DNA from 3 places in the Pantoea sp. ABR1s genome. Region 3 is predicted to be linked to each of the others. Evidence: predicted binding sites of a transcription regulator. Region 3 holds the regulator's gene; each other region holds the start of a gene.
What was found. Region 3 encodes LexA, which represses DNA repair genes until DNA is damaged. Its sites were predicted from a motif close to TNCTGTATGTACATACAGNA; they were not measured.
Positions count from the first base shown of each region.

Region 1: umuD (translesion error-prone DNA polymerase V autoproteolytic subunit) is a predicted target of LexA. The motif match lies at 1,262-1,281, and genes of this name have one in related genera.
Region 2: umuD (translesion error-prone DNA polymerase V autoproteolytic subunit) is a predicted target of LexA. The motif match lies at 3,243-3,262, and genes of this name have one in related genera.

Region 1 covers NZ_JBSZSY010000003.1:123,030-128,294, forward strand. Annotated here, with positions in the region: partial or broken gene ACXKZD_RS21015 (Y-family DNA polymerase) at 1-185, opposite strand, end outside; gene ACXKZD_RS21020 (S24 family peptidase) at 188-565, opposite strand; gene ACXKZD_RS21025 (SOS response-associated peptidase family protein) at 675-884, shown strand; gene umuD (translesion error-prone DNA polymerase V autoproteolytic subunit) at 1,360-1,809, shown strand; gene umuC (translesion error-prone DNA polymerase V subunit UmuC) at 1,818-3,092, shown strand; gene ACXKZD_RS21040 (hypothetical protein) at 3,398-3,640, opposite strand; gene ACXKZD_RS21045 (ribbon-helix-helix domain-containing protein) at 3,736-4,005, opposite strand; gene ACXKZD_RS21050 (AAA family ATPase) at 4,050-4,706, opposite strand; gene ACXKZD_RS21055 (hypothetical protein) at 5,155-5,265, shown strand, end outside.
Region 2 covers NZ_JBSZSY010000002.1:8,653-16,770, reverse strand. Annotated here, with positions in the region: gene ACXKZD_RS19945 (metalloregulator ArsR/SmtB family transcription factor) at 1-22, shown strand, start outside; gene ACXKZD_RS19940 (arsenic transporter) at 119-1,402, shown strand; gene arsC (glutaredoxin-dependent arsenate reductase) at 1,452-1,880, shown strand; gene arsH (arsenical resistance protein ArsH) at 1,939-2,661, opposite strand; gene ACXKZD_RS19925 (ArsR/SmtB family transcription factor) at 2,658-2,993, opposite strand; gene umuD (translesion error-prone DNA polymerase V autoproteolytic subunit) at 3,342-3,791, shown strand; gene umuC (translesion error-prone DNA polymerase V subunit UmuC) at 3,800-5,074, shown strand; partial or broken gene ACXKZD_RS19910 (Y-family DNA polymerase) at 5,121-5,270, shown strand; gene ACXKZD_RS19905 (Tn3 family transposase) at 5,303-8,118, opposite strand, start outside.
Region 3 covers NZ_CM173823.1:3,810,401-3,818,518, forward strand. Annotated here, with positions in the region: gene dusA (tRNA dihydrouridine(20/20a) synthase DusA) at 1-466, opposite strand, end outside; gene ACXKZD_RS17965 (conjugal transfer protein TraF) at 574-1,821, opposite strand; gene zur (zinc uptake transcriptional repressor Zur) at 2,272-2,793, shown strand; gene ACXKZD_RS17975 (CsbD family protein) at 2,867-3,079, opposite strand; gene dinF (MATE family efflux transporter DinF) at 3,247-4,569, opposite strand; gene lexA (transcriptional repressor LexA) at 4,670-5,284, opposite strand; gene ACXKZD_RS17990 (diacylglycerol kinase) at 5,390-5,758, opposite strand; gene plsB (glycerol-3-phosphate 1-O-acyltransferase PlsB) at 5,887-8,118, shown strand, end outside.

The DNA.
Region 1 (5,265 bases), on a different replicon from region 3:
AAATAACGCTCGTTCTGGAACAGCGGAGCGGCCATTTTGACGCCTAAACGCTTTGCTTCTGCCGATCGCGCGATAACGCATCCGTCGTTGTTCGACACAACAACAATCGGTTTGCCGCGCAGGTCGGGCCTGAATATGGTTTCACATGAGGCGTAAAAGTTGTTGGCATCGGCCAGCGCAAACATTTCTAACCTCCTGCAGGTCCGTTAAATCCCACTCCGGCTACATCGGTGAGGGCATAGGCGACCACACCCCACACGGGCAGCACCTGGCTTACATCAAGCAGCGTAACAGTTTCGTCCACGTCCAGCGCCTGCAGGGCGGGAACCGGATTGAGCAGCAGCCGCCTCAGTGTCAGTTCTCCCTCGAGCTCGGCAACGATTAACTGACCGTGTGCCGGTGTCAGCGCGCGATCGATGGCCAGCACGGACCCTTTAATAATACCTGCATCTGGACAGTCGCTTTCGCTGCGCATCAGATAGGTAGAGTAAGGGGAAAGATGCACCAGATCGCCCAGACTCAGGCGCGTTTCGGTGTAGTTCTGGGCCGGACTCTGAAAGGCCATGAATTGCTCCATTCTTTACAGCTTTTCAGCCTTTTAAGGTGAACCTGATAACGACCAGATCTCCGTCGCGCAGGCGCATTTAATACTCCTGATATCAGTATACGTCGCTATACATGACAGGCGGCCGCTGGTGATTACGCCTGATGCTGTTCGTGAATGGCTCAGTGACGAAACGTCTCCAGCGCGTGCAGAAGAAATTGCCCGCGATGCAGCCGTTCCGGAAAAAGCATTTACCTGGCATCCTGTCAGCAAAAAAGTAGGCAATATTCATAACCAGGGCAGTGAGCTTATCGAGCCCTTACCGGCCGATAAGGATTGACTCGCTTACAGTTCACAAAACTTTATATAGGGCATTTCTCAGACTGCTATTATTGCCGGAATGGGCAAGCCATAAGAGTAATAAGGGTGCGTATTTCTTTCCCTGAACGTGCAATTGTAACGCTCGCCGCAGGCCCGGCTGAGGCGTACCGCAGCGCAGCGAGGAACGAACAGCCGTGGCGAGGAAGCGTCATTTCACCGATGCCGGCATGGACTGCTTACACATCATGCATACATATATAACGCATTATTGTTAGCTCAGCCCGGCTCTGAAAGTCAGGCTGATCTTCATAAAATTCCCTATCCCTTCAGATATATAGATTCACTTTAATAAGTGGCCGTCTCGCTCCCTATTGCCAGATGAATCCGCCTCAATAATACTGTACATATAAACAGTAAAATAAGAGGAGGGATTTTATGCGCAATTTCAACAGAGTTTCTACAGTGATAAGACAGCATGACCGGAGCATCTGGTCATGAATCCGGGTAACTATACAGCAGGCCTGACATTGCTCTGGCCACCCCTATTTACGCCACGCGTCCGGGTGCCGCTGTATGCTGATCCGTGCGCCGCCGGTTTCCCCTCTCCCGCTCAGGATTACGTCGAGAAAGAACTTGATCTGAATGAGCTCTGCATCCGCCGGCGCGCCTCGACCTTCTTCGTACGCGCCAGTGGAAACAGTATGCGGGACCTCGGTCTCTGCGATGGTGACGTAATGGTTGTTGATCGGGCGGAGAATGCGGTACACGGCGACATCGTGATCGCTGAGGTTAACGGCGAATTTACGGTCAAGCGTCTGCAGCTACAGCCCACGCTTGCCCTGCTCCCGATGAATCCGGCCTATCCGGTAATCTATCCGGAGGAACTGCAGCTGCTCGGTGTTGTTACCTGGTTCTTTAACAGTACCCGAGCCCGGCGGAGGTGACCATGTCCATGTTTGGGCTCGCCGACGTCAACTCGTTTTACGCCAGCTGCGAGGCGCTGTTTCGCCCCGATCTCCGCGGTAAACCCGTTGTTGTGCTGTCTAACAATGACGGCTGCGTCATCGCACACAGCGCGGGCGCAAAAAAACTGGGCATCAAAATGGGTGCACCGTGGTTCCAGATTAAAAATCAGGATTTTAGCGAGCGCGTATATGTATTCAGTTCGAACTACGCGCTCTACCACAGCATGTCTCAGCGCGTCATGACCGCGCTGGAAGAGATAACACCCCGCGTTGAGCAGTATTCCATTGATGAGATGTTCCTAAACCTGACTGGTATTGATTTCTGCGAAGACTTTGAACATTTTGGCCGGCGCCTGCGAGTGCACGTGCTGGCTACGACGGGCCTTACTGTCGGTGTTGGAATGGGGCCGACAAAAACTCTGGCCAAATCAGCTCAGTGGGCCAGCAAAGAGTGGCCACAGTTCCGCGGTGTATTGGCGCTGACGCCGGGTAATCCTAAGCGCACCACAACCCTGCTGGCGAACCAGCCCGTGGAGGAAATCTGGGGCGTTGGCCGGCGCATCGGTAAACGACTTAATCTGATGGGGATTGAAAACGCCCTGCAGCTGTCGCGCGCCCACCCTGCCCTTATCCGTAAAAACTTCAGCGTCGTGCTGGAGCGTACTGTCCGGGAACTTAATGGAGAATCCTGTATTCCCCTTGAAGAGTTTGTGCCTGTGAAACAGCAGATTGTCTGCAGCCGGTCCTTTGGCGAGAGAATTACGTCGAAGGTGCTGATGCAGGAGGCGCTGTGTCAGTACGCAACCCGGGCTGCGGAGAAGCTCAGAAAGGAGCGGCAGTTCTGCCGGCGCATCAGCGTCTTTATCCGCACCTCGCCACATGCGCAGGGTGAGATATTTTATGGCAATAGCGCCGGCGAGAATCTCACGATTCCTACCCAGGACACACGTGACGTGATTGCAGTGGCCATGCGTTCTCTCGACCGCATCTGGCTTGAAGGGAGACGTTACATGAAGGCCGGGATAATGCTCGATGACTTCACGCCGAATGGTGTCAGTCAGTTGAGCCTGTTTGATGAAGATAAGCCACGTGCAAACAGTGCGCAGCTGATGAAGGTTCTTGACGGGATCAATCAGTCCGGGCTGGGCTGTGTGTGGTTTGCCGGTCAGGGCGTGAATACGGAATGGAAAATGAAGCGGGACATGCTCTCTCCTGCGTGGACCACGCGCTGGAGTGACATCCCAGTGGCGCGCGTGATGTAACCCGTACCGCAGGGCACAGCAGAAAATAGCCTATCTGTTGCCCTGCCTTCTCATGAAAACTGCTGCCAGAACTCATCCACAATGATCAGAGGTTTGCCCGGACGCTTTCCGCGGAAGTATCGTCCACGCGGAGCCCTGTCCTTACGCGAAAGCTGATGAAGCCAGTCATCAAAGGCCGGATGGCGCCTGCGGACGGGGCCCTTAAGCATATCGCCTGACTGGGTAAACGTTGTAATCTTCATCCCCGGGCTGCGCATCTGCATCAGCATTTCCTGAATTGCCATCAATACCTCTGAGTTAATCATTCATAGATCGGGGTTTTTCTTCTTCCAGCCACCGTTGGCCAGGAATGCAGCGCGCGAAACACAGGCACCCCACAACAGTTGCATACCGATTTTGATCAGCTCACTGGCGTCATGCAGAAAGAATAGTGGCACAATAAACAGTGTGCTCAGCAGGAATCCCCATTCAGCAGCGTTTTTTCTTTCAGGCGCGCTGAGTTTACTGAGTCCAAAAAAGCCGGAAATTAGTTTAAGGATTCTCTTCATTGCGCTCCTGACGGGCATATCAAAAACCAACCGAAATGATATTAAATTAATTATTAATTAATATTAAAATAGTATTAAAATAACATTATTATGATTTACCCCCCTACCTGCGCACCTTTGTCGAGTAGCTGACGCACGGCCATCCTTATAAGTGCAGCGCGAGACAATCCTTCATGCAGAGCCAGATCGTCCAGCTGGGCAATGATGGCGGTATCAAATGTCACTGTAATCTGTTCACGCTGCCCTTTCTTGACCCCTCGCTTTTCAGCCTTTTTTCCATCCGGGGCATCATTGATGAACTTTTCTATATCAGCCTGTTCCGGCGGAGTTGCCACAATAGACTTAGGCCTAGCAGTAATAGCCATTACACATCACCTCGATATTGATTTAATATTAAAATAACATTTTATCAATCTTTAAAAACTATTGATATAAGCTTATCAAGCTCATCCTTAGCTGGCCGCTCGTGAGGTTTCAGTTTTAGCTCAACAACAGATCGACCGCTGCCGGCTGCATTAGCGAATGCTTTACGCAGATGGAGGAGATGGTCTAGCACGGGGATCTCATCCGCATACTCTGACATAGCAGTCACCATTTCCTGGTTGTCTTTGCTGCGGGGATTAACGTCAGCCCTGTTAAGAATAGAAAACGCAGGGAAAGGTTCTCGTATGCTCCGGGCTTCCTGCAGCATTTTTACAACGTCTTCCATTGCCCAGGCTTCAAAGCTGCCAGGAACAAACGGTACAAGTGCATAATCTGTTAGCGTGAGCGCTGCCCTCATGGCCGTAGAATCGCGTCCGCCACATTCAATAATTACGTCATCGTAGTTGTCTTTCTGCTGCAAAACCTGCGTTCTCAGTACTGGTCCATCAGGGAAATGAGAGCAGGCTATACCGGGCTGCACATCTGCCTCAGAACGTATAAGAATTGCTGTCTGAGACGACCCTTGTTTATCACCATCAACGAGCCAAACCTTCCTTCCCTGATGCGCTCGGGCGATCGCAATATTAACTGCAAGAGTGGATTTACCCACGCCACCTTTGGTATTAACAATAGTTAAAATCATATCAAAAAAGCTCCATTTTAATATTAAAACGATATCATTTTGGGTTAATCATCTTGTGCCGATTGTAGTGTAAAAAAAACCATATAACAATCGCAATAACATCATTATGATTGGTTTTTAATATTAAAATAATATGAATTTGGATATACTTTAAGCAACTGTCAGCAGAATGCTGTAACAGGTGAAAGCAGTTGCGCCTATGCGTAAGGGCAGGGGTATAGAAAAAATGGAGACTGCCGATAACCTTCCGGACAGCGAACATTACATTCCTGAAAGGGACGTAGCAGGCCAGCGGACTCAACGAACGACAGGGACAGCATGATGAACGGACGCATAACGTTGAGCACACTGTATGCAAAGATGTGGGGTTGCTTTAACGTATGTACCCATAAAGGATGAATGATCTGCGGATAGTTGTCATTTAACTCAGAATGATAAGGAAATACTCATGAAGAATACCCAGTACAACTATGACAGCGTATACGGCTTTATTCGCTACTTTTATATCTCTGCATTACCCCAGTTTGCTGCGTGCGAGCCGCATGAAATCATGAATGCA
Region 2 (8,118 bases), on a different replicon from region 3:
CGGCAAAGCTGTCTGCATGTAAAAATTTTATCTAAACACATTCGATTAAACGAATATATTTACAGGGTACACTTAGCAGCCCGCTTTAACGGGCAGGTATAATTAAGAAGGAGAGAGTATGTTTCTGGCGGGTGCGATTTTTATCCTGACCCTGATACTGGTGATCTGGCAGCCGAAAGGGCTCAGCATTGGCTGGAGTGCCGTTATCGGCGCCGCACTGGCGCTGCTGACCGGCGTGGTACACATCGGGGACATTCCTGTAGTCTGGCAGATTGTCTGGAACGCCACGGCCACGTTTATTGCGGTCATCATTATCAGCCTGCTGCTTGATGAGTCCGGCTTTTTTGAGTGGGCCGCGCTGCACGTTTCACGCTGGGGCGGCGGCAGGGGCCGGTTGCTGTTCACGTATATCGTTCTGCTGGGTGCGGCGGTAGCCGCCCTGTTCGCCAATGACGGGGCAGCGCTTATTCTGACGCCGATCGTTATCGCCATGCTGCTGGCGCTGGGCTTCAGCCCGGGCGCCACGCTGGCGTTTGTGATGGCGGCAGGCTTCATCGCTGATACCTCCAGCCTGCCGCTCATCGTGTCGAACCTGGTGAACATTGTCACGGCAGACTTCTTTAAACTGGGTTTCAGCGAGTATGCCTCGGTGATGGTGCCGGTGAATATCGCGTCCGTGGCCGCCACGCTGGTGATGCTGCACCTGTTTTTCCGCAGGGACATCCCGGCCACTTACGACCTGGCGAAGCTGAAGGCGCCGCGTGAGGCCATTCGCGATGCGCGTACCTTTAAAACCGGCTGGATTGTTCTCATCCTGCTGCTGATCGGCTTCTTTGCCCTCGAACCACTCGGCGTGCCGGTCAGCCTTGTGGCCGCGGTGGCGGCGTTTATTCTCTGGCTGGTAGCCCGGAAAGGCAATGTGATTGATACCGGAAAGGTACTGAAAGGTGCGCCCTGGCAGATCGTTATCTTCTCGCTGGGCATGTACCTGGTGGTATACGGACTACGCAATGCCGGGCTAACTGATTACCTTTCTGCCGCCCTGAACCGGTTTGCAGAGCATGGTGTCTGGGGCGCAACGCTCGGCACCGGCTTTCTGACGGCGGCGCTTTCATCAGTCATGAACAACATGCCTACCGTGCTCGTTGGTGCGCTTTCGATTGACGGCAGCACCGCACAGGGCGTGGTGAAGGAAGCGATGATTTACGCCAACATCATCGGCTGCGACCTCGGCCCGAAGATCACCCCCATCGGCAGCCTCGCTACCCTGCTGTGGCTGCACGTACTGGCGCAAAAAAACATTACTGTCAGCTGGAGCTACTACTTCCGCGTGGGCATCGTGATGACCCTGCCGGTACTTTTTGTGACGCTGACCGCGCTGGCCCTGCGCCTGTCTGTTTAACCTTAACCCCGGTGTTGCGACTGTGCAGCGCCTTTACGGAGTACCGCTTATGACTGACATCACCATTTATCACAACCCGGCGTGCGGGACGTCCCGCAACACCCTGGCGCTTATCCGCAACAGCGGCACCGAACCCAAGGTTATTCTGTATCTGGAAACACCGCCGTCACGCGACGAGCTGAAGAAGCTGATTGCGGACATGGGCATCAGCTTACGCGCCCTGCTGCGCAAGAATACCGAACCGTACGAGCAGCTCGGCCTTGCAGAAGACCGCTTCAGCGATAACGAACTGCTCGATGCCATGCTGGCTCATCCGATCCTTATTAATCGCCCGGTGGTGGTGACGCCGCTCGGAACGAAGCTCTGCCGTCCGTCCGAAGCGGTTCTCGACATTCTGCCAGATCCGCAGCAGGGAGCGTTTACCAAAGAGGATGGCGAAGTGGTCATTGATGAGCACGGTCACCGCGTCAGCCACTGATTTTTCACCAGGCTGCAGACATAACGAGTGTGAAAAAAGCCGGCATCTGCCGGCTTTTTTATATGCTGCGCTGGTTGACCCGCTCTGAGAGCTGAGCGGCACTCTCTTTCCTTTCACTGTAGCGGTCGGTCAGGCAGTTGCTTCGCCCGCGCGTCAGCAGGGTGAACTTCATCAGTTCCTCCATGACGTCCACGATGCGGTCGTAATACGAAGAAGGCTTCATGCGGCCGTCCTCATCAAACTCGGCCCAGGCTTTCGCCACGGATGACTGGTTCGGGATAGTGATCATGCGCATCCAGCGCCCGAGAATGCGCATCTGATTTACGGCGTTGAAGGACTGTGAGCCGCCGCTGACCTGCATCACTGCAAGGGTTTTTCCCTGTGACGGCCGGACCGCACCGGACGTCAGCGGTATCCAGTCAATCTGCGTCTTCATGATGCCGGTCATGGCACCGTGACGCTCCGGCGAGCACCAGACCATGCCTTCTGACCAGAGTACCAGCTCGCGGAGCTCTGCAACCTTCGGGTGCGTCTCCGGGGCGTCATCCGGCAGCGGCAGGCCGGACGGATTGAATATTTTAACTTCCGCGCCCATGGCCATCAGCAGCCGGGCGGCCTCCTCCGTGGCGAGACGGCTGTAAGAGCGCTCACGCAGCGAGCCGTAGAGCATCAGGATGCGGGGCGGGTGTGCCACCTCTGCTGCCTTCAGCTTTTCTTCCGTCAGCGGTGCATCCAGGAGCGTCGGATCGATATTGTTCAGGGCATCATTCACGTTATTCACAATGGAGTCTCTTTAAGGGTAATAGCGGTGAACAGGCTGCAGTCGCTGCCGCCGGCGCAGCACTCTTCAGTCAGAAAAGCCATCAGCTGCTCAAGCTGCGAATAACAGGGCCTGCAGAACAGGGTTCGGCTCTGACGTTCCTGACTTATGAGGCCAGCGGACATCAGCGCAGAAAGATGATGGCTGAGCGTGGAGGCAGGAATAGCCAGTCTTTTCTGGATGTCACCCACGGGCAGTCCTTCAGGCCCGGCTTTCACCAGTTCACGGTAAACTCCCAGTCGCGTCACGTGTCCCAGTTCCCTGAGAGCATTAGCAGCATTTTGTATGTCCATGCCATCACCAAATCTATATTTCCAGAATAATGGAAATATAATTTAAAGCTTACTGAATGGTCAAGCCTCTTATTGCCATAAAAGGGCTGCACTCAAAAGGAAAGCCTTTTATACCCTGTTGACCCGGCTGCAGTGGCAGCGCATATAAAAAGGCCATAGCTCAGAATTTCGGTAAAATTTCAGCGATCTGACAACAGCTTTAGCCATAACCGTTTCGCTTCCTCTTGCCAGAAATTTCAGGCTCAATAATACTGTTCATATAAACAGTATAATTTAAAGGAGGATTTTTATGCGCTTTACATTTTTTTTCTTAATCCGTACTCGGCAGCACGTCCGGGACGCCGCGTTATGAAAGCGGTCAGTTGCGCTCAGGGCCTGACGCTGTTATGGCCGCCGATTTTTACCCCAACGGTAAAGGTGCCGCTGTACGCAGATCCCTGCTCAGCTGGTTTTCCCTCCCCTGCTCAGGATTATGTAGAGAAAGAGCTGGACCTGAATGAGCTCTGTATTCGCAGACGGGCGTCCACATTCTTCGTACGGGCCAGTGGCAACAGCATGCAGGAGCTGGGGCTTTATGACGGTGATGTTATGGTGGTCGATCGCGCAGAGCCACCCACGCACGGCGACATCGTCATCGCCGAGGTTGGAGGTGAGTTCACAGTTAAGCGCCTGCAGCTGATCCCACGGGTGGCACTGCTGCCCATGAACCCTGCTTACGCCGCCATCTATCCGGAAGAGCTCCAGCTGCTCGGCGTTGTCACCTGGTTCTTTAACAGTACACGTGCACGTCGGAGATAATTATGCCCATGTTCGGACTGGCTGACGTCAATTCTTTCTATGCCAGCTGTGAGACGCTTTTCCGCCCGGACCTGCGTGGCAGGCCAGTAGTCGTACTTAGTAATAACGATGGCTGCGTTATTGCGCGCTCTGATGGCGCAAAAGCACTGGGCATAAAAATGGGTGCACCGTGGTTCCAGATAAAAACACAGCACTATCCGGAAAAGGTACACGTGTTCAGCTCAAACTATGCGCTTTATCACAGTCTCAGCCAGAGAGTAATGACCGCGCTTGAGGACATAACACCACGCGTCGAACAGTACAGCATCGATGAGATGTTTCTGGATCTTACCGGTATTAACGGCTGTGAGGACTTCGAAGCTTTTGGTCGTCGCCTGCGCGCGCATGTATTTACCACAACGGGTCTTACCGTCGGTGTCGGCATGGGGCCCACTAAAACGCTGGCAAAATCGGCCCAGTGGGCGAGTAAGGAGTGGAAGCAGTTTCGCGGCGTGCTGGCGCTGACGCCGGGTAATCCGAAACGTACCGAAACTCTGCTAGCTAACCAGCCCGTTGAGGAAATATGGGGTGTGGGACGGCGAATCGGTAAGCGACTCAGCCTGATGGGCATCGAAACCGCCCTGCAGCTGTCACGCGCGCGTCCAAAGTTCATTCGCGATAACTTTTCCGTGGTACTGGAACGCACCGTACGCGAGCTGAACGGTGAGTCATGTATTCCGCTGGAAGAACTGCCGCCGGCAAAACAGCAGATAGTCTGCAGTCGCAGCTTCGGGGAGCGCATTACAACAAAAACAGCCATGCAGCAGGCGCTGTGTCAGTACGCTGCACGCGCAGCGGAAAAGCTGCGAGGGGAACGTCAGTACTGCCGCAACATCGGCGTGTTTATCCGGACGTCGCCACACGCCAGCGGTGAGGTGTTTTACGGAAACAGCGCCGGAGAGAAGCTGACACTACCAACACAGGATACGCGGGACATCATTGAGTCTGCGATGCGGTCGCTCGATTGTATCTGGCTTGAGGGTCGCAGATACATGAAAGCAGGCATCATGCTTGATAACTTTACGCCGAACGGCGTAAGCCAGCTAAATCTGTTTGACGATAATCGGCCACGGGCTAAAAGCGCACAGCTGATGAAGGTACTGGACGGCATTAATCAGTCAGGACTGGGAAATGTGTGGTTTGCCGGACAGGGAATTAACACTGAGTGGAAAATGAAGCGTGAAATGCTTAGCCCTGCCTGGACCACGCGCTGGTCAGACATTCCTAAAGCACGTGTGCTCTGAGACGATTATTAATTAAGCAGTTGAAACTGTATTCCACATAAATCATTCTATGTCGCAGCGCGTCATGGCTGTCCTCGAAGCGCTGGCACCACGCGTGGAACAGTACTCTATCGATGAGATGTTTCTGGACATCCGAGGGATTGATCACTGCATGGGATTTGAAGATTTCGGGCGCCAGCTGCGAACTCAGGTCAAGGGGTCGTTTGCGGGAGGGGGCGGAATCCTACGCTAAGGCTTTGGCCAGCGATATTCTCCGGTGAGATTGATGTGTTCCCATCCGAGCGGCGAAACATGGGCCAAGAGATCGGGCGATAGCAGCTTTCCATCGCGTTTCTGGTTTGCAACGACCTCGCCGAGCTTCATGGTGTTCCAGAAGATGATGATGGCGGCGAGCAGATTCATGCCGGCGATGCGGTAATGCTGGCCTTCGGCGGAACGGTCGCGGATTTCACCGCGGCGGTGGAAGCTGATTGCCCGCTTCAGCGCATGATGAGCTTCGCCTTTGTTGAGCCCGATCTGGGCACGCCGTTGGAGTTCGGCATCCAGAATCCAGTCGATCATGAACAGGGTGCGCTCGACGCGACCGACTTCCCGCAGGGCTGTCGCGAGCTCGTTCTGCCGCGGATAGGAGGCGAGTTTCCGCAGAATCTGGCTTGGCGCGACGGTCCCGGCAGCAATGGTGGCGGCGATGCGCAGGATGTCGGGCCAATTGCGCTCGATCATGGCTTGGTTGACCTTTCCGCCGATCAACGCTCGCAGGTGCGCCGGGGCGGCCGACGGATTGAACGCGTAGAGCCGTTTGGATGGCAGGTCGCGGATGCGCGGAGCGAACCGGTAGCCGAGAATGGCACATGCGGCAAAGACGTGATCGGTGAAGCCGCCCGTGTCGGTGAACTGCTCGCGGATATGGCGTCCAGCATCGTTCATCAGCAGGCCATCGAGGATGTAAGGCGCTTCGCTTGCCGTTGCAGGAATCACCTGGGTTGCGAACGGCGCATATTGGTCGGAGACGTGGCTATAGGCTTTCAGGCCCGGGGTATTGCCATATTTCGCGTTGACCAGGTTCATGGCCTCACCTTGCTCTGTAGCGACGAAGAACTGTCCGTCGCTCGAAGCCGACGTGCCCATGCCCCAGAACCGGGCCATGGGTAACGCTGCCTGTGCCTCGACCACCATGGCCAGCGCCCGGTCATAGGCTTCGCCCTCGACATGCCACCGTCCAATGCGGATCAATTCCCAGAAGGTGTGGGTGTTTGTCGCATCCGCCATTTTGCGCAAGCCGAGGTTGATCCCTTCCGCCAAGATAACGTTCATTAGCCCGATCCGGTCAGCGCAGGGTGCTCCTGTGCGCAGATGGGTGAACGCTTCGGTGAAGCCGGTCGCCGCATCCACCTCCAGCAGGAGATCGGTGATGCGCGTGGGCGGGATCTGCTTGTAGAGATCGAGCACCAGATCTTCGGCGCCTGTCGGCGCGGCGGCTTCGAGTTTCTCGATATGCAGAACGCCGTTTTCAATCGACCCGCCCGGGATCGTGCCTGCGCGAGCGGCACGGCCAAGCTCGCGCAACCGCATGTCGAGGCGAGCTTGCCGGTCTGCCAGCCATTCCTCCGGCCGCAATGGCACAGCGAGACGACCGCCTTCCGCGATGGATTGTGCCGGAACGAGTGCGTGTTTCAGATCGCCATAGCGCCGGGACCTAGTAAGCCAGACATCTCCGGAGCGGAACGCATCGCGCAGATGGAACAGCACCGCGATCTCCCATAGGCGAGCGTCGCCAGCCCTCTGGGCCCGAAGGTGGCGATGCCATTTCGAGCTGGGCCGCAAGAAGCTGGTCATCGCGGCATCGTTCAAACCGGTACGAAGGGCCGTCACCGCTTCCAGAAGCGGCAGTGCAACGGGCGCAGCTCGCAGATCGAGCAGGCGCAACATGCGTGGAGCGTATCGGCGGAAGCGGTGATAACCGTCGAGCACATGATTGAGCGGATCGTCGGCCATGGTGGCGGTCAGCCTGGTTGCCATTGCAACAAGGGTTTTTAAGCCGTCCCACCCTGACCCACTCGCGATGACATCGCCCAGCGGCTGGCCATCATCCTGTGCATCGACCAGGGCGCCCCCGATCTCGGCGAAGGATTTCAGGGTGTCACGCACCACCCCCGCTTCGTCTGCGACCTTTGCATGGCAAATACGCTCCGAAGCACGGTAGAGACGGCCGACGATCCGGTCGTGGGTTTCGACCACTGCGTCGGCCAACATCGCCTGCCATTCCGAGACGCAAACAGCCAAGATCGCAAGCCGCCTGTCCTCCGGGAGATCGCGCATGCCGTCGGCATAATACCGTTCACCCTGCCTGCGCAGACGAGTCACCCGATGGGCAGGAACGCCGGCAAGCAGATCCTCGGGGAGATCGATGCGTTGCAGATATTCGAGCCGGTCGAGCAGCCGGTTGGCCGACGAAGAGTTCGAGCCAGGCTCGAACTGGCGCAGCCACACAAAACGGGTCACCCGATCATCAGCCGTCTCCTCGAGCAATGCCAGCAACTGTTCTCGGATCGACATAGGCAGCCGACTGGCGATCCTCGTCTCGATGCGTCGCTCGGCATCGACGAGAGCCGCGGCACAAAGCCGCTCGATCGTGGATGTCGCGGGAAGGACAGTGCGGGTGCGTCGGCACTCGGCTACGAAGCGACGGGCGATATCCTCGTTCGACACCGCCATCTCGGCTTCTCGGAACAACCATTCCTTCAGCTCGCTCGCACCACGTCCGGAGAAGGTGCGGAAGCCGTAGAGCCCCCGTAACTCGGCAAGATGCTCGTGCCGTGTTTCCTCGCGGGCAGCATAGTCTACGAGATCGTCGGCACCCAGGCCAAGCTGCGCTCCGATAAATTCGATGACCTCTGCAGGGATCAGTTCGCCTGGAGCCAGCACCCGGCCGGGATAGCGCAGGACACACAATTGCAGGGCGAAGCCGAACCTGTTGTGAGCGCGCCGACGCAGCCTGATATGCCCAAGGTCTTCATCACTCAGCGTATAGTGCTTGAGCAAAT
Region 3 (8,118 bases):
CCACCGCGCCGATAAAATCGGTCAGGAATTCATAGCTGTCCAGCTCATCGATACCAATGCGGGTTTTCACCGTGACCGGAATTGAAACCACGTCGCGCATCGCTTTAACGGCATCTGCGACCAGATTCGCCTCGGCCATCAGGCAGGCGCCGAAACGGCCATTCTGCACCCGATCAGAGGGACAGCCGACATTAAGATTCACTTCATCGTAGCCGCGCTGCTCTGCCAGCTTCGCGCACTGCGCCAGTGCCGCCGGATCGCTACCGCCAAGCTGCAACGCGACCGGATGCTCAGCCTCACTGTAAGCCAGGTAATCCCCTTTGCCATGAATGATTGCGCCCGTAGTCACCATTTCGGTGTAGAGCAGCGTGTCACCGGTCAACTGGCGATGAAAATAGCGACAGTGACGATCGGTCCAGTCGAGCATAGGGGCGATAGAGAAACGTTGCGAAGAGAAATTAGGCATGAAGCGCAGACAATCCGGTAATTAAGGGGTGATGGAATTCTGTGCAAGGATAACACAAGGGCGGGCGATAGTGCATCGCCCGCCCCCGAACAGTCTGAATAACGCGCTTAGAAGTTAAAGCCCAGCTGCATCATCGCGCCCCAGGTGTTGTTAGCACCTACAGAGCCCGCCAAATCCAGATGGACGGCTTTGTTAAACGGTGACAGACCAAAACCGGCCGTAGCGACATTTTCGTCGTTAGAACGCATGTCCGCACGATAACCTGCACGCAGCTGCAGCCAGTCAAGTACGCGGTATTCCGCGCCCACTGCCGCATACTGGCTGTTATCCTGAGTTTTGAAGCGTTTGGTTTCAGTCAGATCCACATCGCCCGTCACGGTAAACGGACCTTTATCCCAGGCCAGACCGGTGGTGACCAGCGGGCGAATCTGGTAGGTGTCGCGGAAACCATTGACCTCTTTGGTCTGCAGATCGCGTGAAACCAGGTTCTGTCCGGTTACACCCAGCGTCCAGTTTTCAGCAAAGGTGGTCGCCAGACCGGCATCAACGTTAAAGCCGGTGTCGGTGCTGCGATACTGGCTGTTATTGATGTCACTTTTGTCGTAGTTGTAAATGCTGGCGGTGTAGTTATAGAGCCAGGTTTTCTGCACTTTCGGTGTGACGCCTACCGATACTGGCTGACCAGCTATGGTGAACTCATGCGCCACCGCAACACCATAATCGGTGACCAGCGCCGCTAAGCCATTCGCGCTGGAGCGCAGGTTATTTTGATCGCCAGGACGAGGAAACGCCCCGTTTTCTATACTGCGCAGGTAGTCAATATCACTCTGTACCACGTTAGCGCGGACGTGCGCTGTCCCGTAGGCTTTGGTGATAAAGGCGAAAGGCAGAGTTTCGTTAGGGATGGTAACGGCAACAGCCGCGCCGGCAGAACCGTCTGCTTTGTTACCGCGCAAATCGCTTAGCTTATTTGCCACATCACCTGAGGCCGCGCGCAATTCAGAGTTAGCACGGAAGAAATCCGCTGGTGTGAGGTTACCCAGCACCGTGCGATAGCGATCAACGGTGTCCGTAATATCATCGACTTTATCGATCAGCTTATCTTTGTCGGTGACCTGAATACCGGCTGAAGGGAAAATAATGCTGACGCTATCGTCGGGTTTGGCGCGCGTCATTAATGCCGGGTTCGCCAGCACTGCGGAGCCATAAAGAGAAGATGCTACGCCGGTGCCGCCCATGGCGTCATTACGTGCATCATACCAGGTCCCTGCCGCCATGGCGGAAGAAGAAAGGAAAAGCGCGGTCGTTACAGCTGTGTAGATTAGCGCTGAACGTTGAGCGGATTTTTTCACCATTTGCCTGCCATCACCTGAGAAATTGTCATTGAAACATTCAATGACTGAATAGTTTGTTAGCCCTATTGTGAACCCTGGCTAACGCGTTATTGCTGTGAATTCAAAGGAAACAGTGTCTTAATTCAAAGGATTGGACGTTTTCCAATCAAAAAACCGTTGTAATTGTTCAAACTGCATTGGGATATTTCAAATAATGCCAGACTTTTCTTAAGTCTTTCTGAACATTACTTCTTAACTCAGTGAGATGCAAAGCAAAATGCCAACAAATTCCGCTTCAGGTGGATTCAGAATGGATCTGATTTGTCGTCAGATTTGAGATAGAAGACGGCTTAAATTCTGAATGTGCTGCTTTATCAGGCAAATGATGCTGTTTTTTCAGACGAAAACCAACCTCAGCGCCGCGAAACTATGTGTGATAAAATAACATCACTTATCCAGCGGAGAATTTTCATGACAAACATGACGTCGCAGCAAATTTTGATTCAGGCCGAAAAGATGTGCCTGCAGCGCGGTGTGCGTCTGACTTCGCAGCGTGCTGAAGTGTTGCGCCTGATGGCCGAGCAGCCTGGCTCGATCAGCGCCTACGATCTGCTGGATCAACTCCGGGTCAGCGAGCCACAGGCCAAGCCACCCACGGTTTACCGGGCGCTCGATTTCCTGCTGGAGCAGGGTTTCATTCATCGGGTGGAATCCAACAACAGCTACGTCATGTGTCACCATTTTGAGGCACCAGCACATACATCGGTGATGCTGGTCTGTGACCGCTGTGCCGCCGTTACAGAGAAGCAGGCGCAGGGCGTAGAGAAGATTATTGCTGGTCTGGCAGGTGAAGCGCAGTTTGCATTACGCCACAGCGTGATTGAAGCGCATGGTTTATGTGAAAATTGTGCTGCGGTTGAAGCCTGTACGCACCATGAAAGCTGCGAGCATGACCATCAGGATGAGGGTAAAAAGCGGGGGAAACGCGGGTAATCGGCACATCCTTGTGCGGTTCCGGTGAGGGCCCACCGGAACGCATTCAGCTGATTATCAAGCTATTGTCTGATTACCAGCGGTGATCTTTGTTCTGACCTTCCCAGGCGGTTACTTCGCGCTCGGCTTCATCTTTGGTAGAGCCGTAACGCTCCTGGATTTTGCCGACCAGCTGATCGCGTTTACCTTCGATAACCTGCATATCATCGTCGGTCAGCTTGCCCCATTTCTCTTTCATTTTGCCTTTGAACTGCTTCCAGTTGCCGCTTGCTTCGTCTTTATTCATGGCAGACCTCCAATCCTCGGGTTTTAATGATTATCTTGCTACTTAACAAAATAACGATACAAAGCGCTGGTTAACTGCGCTGCATAGAGTTAATTGTAGTAGCCAATTTATTAACCGTGGAATAATACAGAATAATCCGTATCGGCTTGCGTGCAGCCACGGCTGACTCAGGCATCGAACCAGCTGTTCTGACGCCAGTGCTTACGCCAGATGAGCCACAGCGACAGGCCGCGCAGCGCCAGGAAAACCGTGACTGCCAGCCAAAGACCATGGTTACCCAGCACCGGTACGCTAAGCAGCGTCAGAAAATAGCCTGCTGCGGCAACTACCATGCTGTTACGCATCTCACGCCCGCGCGTCGCTCCGATGAACATGCCATCCAGCAGATAACACCAGACGCCGATCAGCGGCATTATCATCTGCCAGACCAGATAGCGGTCCGCTGTCTGCTGAAGTGACTGAAGAGAGGTCAGCAGAGTAACGATCTGCGGGCCAAAAATGGCATAGATCAGCGAGAAGAACAGCGCCACCACTACCGCCTGCCGACAGGCAGAGTGCCAGACGCGCAGGAGTTTGCTGCCATCTTTTGCACCATGCGCCTCACCCGCAAAAGCTTCAACCGCATAGGCAAAGCCATCCAGCGCGTAGGCAGTAAAAGTAATAAACATCAGTAATACTGCGTTAACCGCCACCACATCCGGACCCAGCCGGGCGCCCAGTACGGTCAGCGAGGCAAAACAGAGTTGCAGCATCAGAGAGCGCAGCATGATATCCCGGTTCAGTCGCAGCAGCCGGCCGCTGTCACCGCGCCAGCTCTGCTTCAGCAGGCTAAGCGTAATTCCGCGCAGTTTTAACACCCGCCAGACCATGATGCTGCCGACAACCAGCGTAATGTATTCCGCCAGCGCCGTGGCGGTTGCCGCCCCCGCGACACCCCAGTGCAGCCCCATCACCAGCCAGAGATCGAGCACGATGTTAACCAGGTTGCCCACCACCAGCAGGATCACCGGCGCGCGTGCATACTGCACGCCCAGCAGCCAGCCCAGAATGACCAGGTTTGCCAGCGTGGCAGGCGCACTGAGCCAGCGAATCTGAATAAACAGTGCCGCCTGTTCGAGTACATCGGGATTGCCGCCAACCAGATGGGTCGACAGCTGAATAATCGGATAACGCAAAGCGATGAACAGTACGCCCGCCAGCAGCGCAATGATCAGCGGCTGAGTCAGCGCGCGTGCCAGCGCCATTTTATCGCCAGCGCCAAATGCCTGCGCCGTAAGGCCAGTGGTACTCATTCGAAGGAAAAGCAGCAGCATAAAGAGGAAGCTGGTCACTGTAGTCCCGACCGCAACCCCGCCAAGATAGACAGGGCTGTCGAGATGACCAATTACTGCAGTATCGACCACTCCCAGTAAGGGAACGGTGATATTTGAAAGGATCATCGGCAGCGCAAGCCGCCAGAGATTTTTATCGGTTGCCGTAATAAAGCGCATTCGCCGTTCCGTGCTCAGTGTCGCTGCGCAAAAGAGGCAGCGACAAAATTAGGGCAGACAGAATAGCATCAGAGAAGGCGAATGCACGCTGGCAGAAGAATCAGAGCCACTCGCCGTTGCGCACCACGCCAACAGCCAGACCTTCTATGGTCAGTGACTGCGCACGGGTATCGACAACAATCGGGTCAAAATCGCTGTTTTCCGGCAGCAGATGCACGATAGCACCCTGCTTTTTCCAGCGCTTAACGGTGACTTCATCATCAATGCGGGCAACCACAACCTGGCCGTTACGCACATCCTGGGTTTTATGCACCGCGAGCAGGTCGCCATCCATAATCCCGATATCTTTCATCGACATTCCGCTGACGCGCAGCAGGAAGTCAGCAGACGGCTTAAACAGGCCCGGATCGACCTTGTAGTGGGTTTCGATATGTTCCTGCGCCATGATCGGCTCACCGGCAGCAACCCGGCCAATCAGCGGTAGCCCTTCTGAGGCTTCTTCTTCCATTAACAGTCGAATGCCGCGCGATGCACCGGAAACGATCTCGATGACGCCTTTGCGCGCCAGCGCTTTCAGATGCTCTTCTGCCGCGTTCGGCGAACGGAAGCCCAGCTGCGCGGCGATCTCGGCACGCGTAGGCGGCATGCCCGTTGAAGAAATATGGTCGCGAATCAGGTCATAGACCTGCTGCTGCCTGCTGGTTAATGCTTTCATCCCGCCCCCTGGTTGTTTATACAGTCGCTGTGAGTATATACAGGTATTGGTGAAATGGAAACCGATTGTCAGGGAAAACGCGCCCTCAGACGCGTTATGGAAGGCTTATCGCAAATGTGTCCAGAGCAGCGCGATCCAGACGAAGAGTGCCAGTAAGATGCTGATCAGCACCGCCGCCGAGCCCATGTCTTTTGCCCGACCCGCCAGCGGATGATGCTCCTGACCGATGCGGTCGACCACTGCTTCAATGGCGCTATTGAGGATTTCAACAATGACCACCAGCACCACCGCCCCAATCATGAGGATGCGGGAGACCACATCGACATCCAGCCAGCACGCGATAACAATAGCGGCCAGCGCAGCCAGCGCTTCCTGCCGAAACGCCGCTTCATGTTGCCAGGCGGCACGCAGTCCCTGCCATGAGTAACCTGCAGCTTTTACTATTCTGATAAGTCCGGTGGCATTATTTGCCATGATGTGGGAACCCTTTCATCGGATTGACGTCAATGTCTGGGCTGCGTGCAATTGGCACCACCACAGATCTTCGCTGCGCTTTCTGGTATGCTTGCGGCGCTTTGCTAACAAGAGGCTTCATGTTGTCTATGTCAGGTTGGCGTAAACTCTATTACAAACTGCTTAATTTACCACTGTCGTTTTTGGTAAAAAGTAAGGCCATTCCGGCCGATCCCGTGTCTGAACATGGTCTGGATCCGACCCGACCTATTATGTATGTTTTGCCTTACGATTCGAAGGCCGACTTACTGACTTTACGCGCACAGTGTCTGCGGCATCATCTGCCCGACCCGCTCACTCCGCTGGAGATTGATGGTTCTCTGCTGCCGCGCCACGTCTTTATCCACAATGGCCCACGCGTCTTCCCCTATTTTGTGCCCAGCGTTGAATCCGTGAAAATCTTTCACGATTACCTGGACCTGCATCGCAATAACCCTAAGCTGGATATTCAGATGCTGCCGGTCACGGTGATGTTTGGCCGCGCACCAGGACGTGAAGTCCAGGGCGAAGCAACGCCACACCTGCGGGTGCTGAACGGGGTGCAGAAGTTCTTTGCGGTGATCTGGCACGGGCGCGACAGTTTTGTCCGCTTCTCGCCGACGGTGTCGCTGCGCCGCATGGCAACTGAACACGGTACGGATCAGTCGATCGCCCAGAAGCTGGCTCGCGTGGCGCGCATTCATTTTGCCCGCCAGCGGCTGGCGGCGATTGGCCCGCGCTTGCCGGCGCGTCAGGATCTGTTTACTCGTCTGCTGCAATCCAAAGCGATTGAAAAAGCAGTAGAAGATGAAGCTCGCAGCAAAAAAATCTCCCATGAGAAAGCGCAGCAGAATGCCGTCGAGATGATGGAGGAGATTGCGGCAAACTTCTCCTATGAAGCCATCCGCGTAACTGACCGCGTGATGGGCTGGCTCTGGAGTCGGCTCTATCAGGGCATCAACGTCAATGGCGGAGAAAAAGTTCGCCAGCTGGCGCAGGATGGCCACGAGATTGTCTATGTGCCGTGCCATCGCAGCCACATGGATTATCTGCTGCTCTCCTATGTGCTCTATCATCAGGGTCTGGTGCCGCCGCACATCGCAGCCGGTATCAATCTCAACTTCTGGCCAGCCGGCCCGATTTTCCGTCGCCTGGGCGCTTTCTTTATTCGTCGTACCTTTAAAGGCAACAAGCTCTACGCCACGGTATTCCGCGAATATCTCGGCGAGCTATTCACCCGCGGCTATTCGGTTGAGTACTTTGTCGAAGGAGGCCGTTCACGAACCGGTCGCCTGCTGGACCCTAAAACCGGCACCTTAGCCATGACGCTGCAGGCGATGCTGCGCGGCGGAAATCGCCCCATCACGCTGGTGCCGATTTACATCGGCTATGAGCACGTGATGGAAGTGGGCACTTACGCTAAAGAACTGCGCGGCGCGGCGAAAGAGAAAGAGGGCTTCATGCAGATGGTGCGCGGCTTACGCAAGCTGCGCAATCTCGGTCAGGGTTACGTGAACTTTGGCGAACCCCTGCCGCTGGTCAACTATCTCAATAAGCGGGTGCCGGAATGGCGCGATGCCATCGATCCGATTGAGCCGCAGCGTCCCAGCTGGTTAACCCCAACCGTCAACGATATTGCTGCCAGCCTGATGGTGCGTATCAATGAAGCGGGCGCGGCTAACGCCATGAACCTCTGTGTCACCGCCCTGCTGGCGTCACGTCAGCGCTCACTAACCCGTGAACAGCTGATTGAACAACTGGAGTGCTATACCCAGTTGCTGCGCAACGTGCCTTACTCGCCAAATGCGACCGTACCCGATCTTTCAGCGGAAGCGCTGCTGGATCACGCCATGGGTATGAATAAGTTTGAGAGTGAAAAGGACAGCATTGGCGACATCATCATTCTGCCGCGTGAGCAGGCGGTGCTGATGACCTACTATCGCAACAATATTCATCATATGCTGGTGATGCCGTCGCTGATTGCCGCCATAGTTCAGCAGCATCAAACGCTGAGCGAAGCAGAACTGCTGCGTCAGGTGAGACTGATCTACCCGATGCTGAAGAGTGAGCTGTTCCTGCGCTGGCAGACCGATGAGCTGCCACAACTGTTGACCGAACTGAGTCAGGAGCTGGCGCGTCAGGGCCTGATTACGCTTGAAGCTGGCGAATTGCGCTTTTCCTCAGCGCGCTATCGCACGCTGCAACTGCTGGCCGCCGGTGTGCGTGAAACACTGCAGCGCTATGCTATTACGTTCTCCATTCTCAGCGCCAAGCCGACGATTAACCGCGGCACGCTGGAGAAAGAGAGCCGGACGCTGGCACAGCGTCTGTCGGTGCTGCAC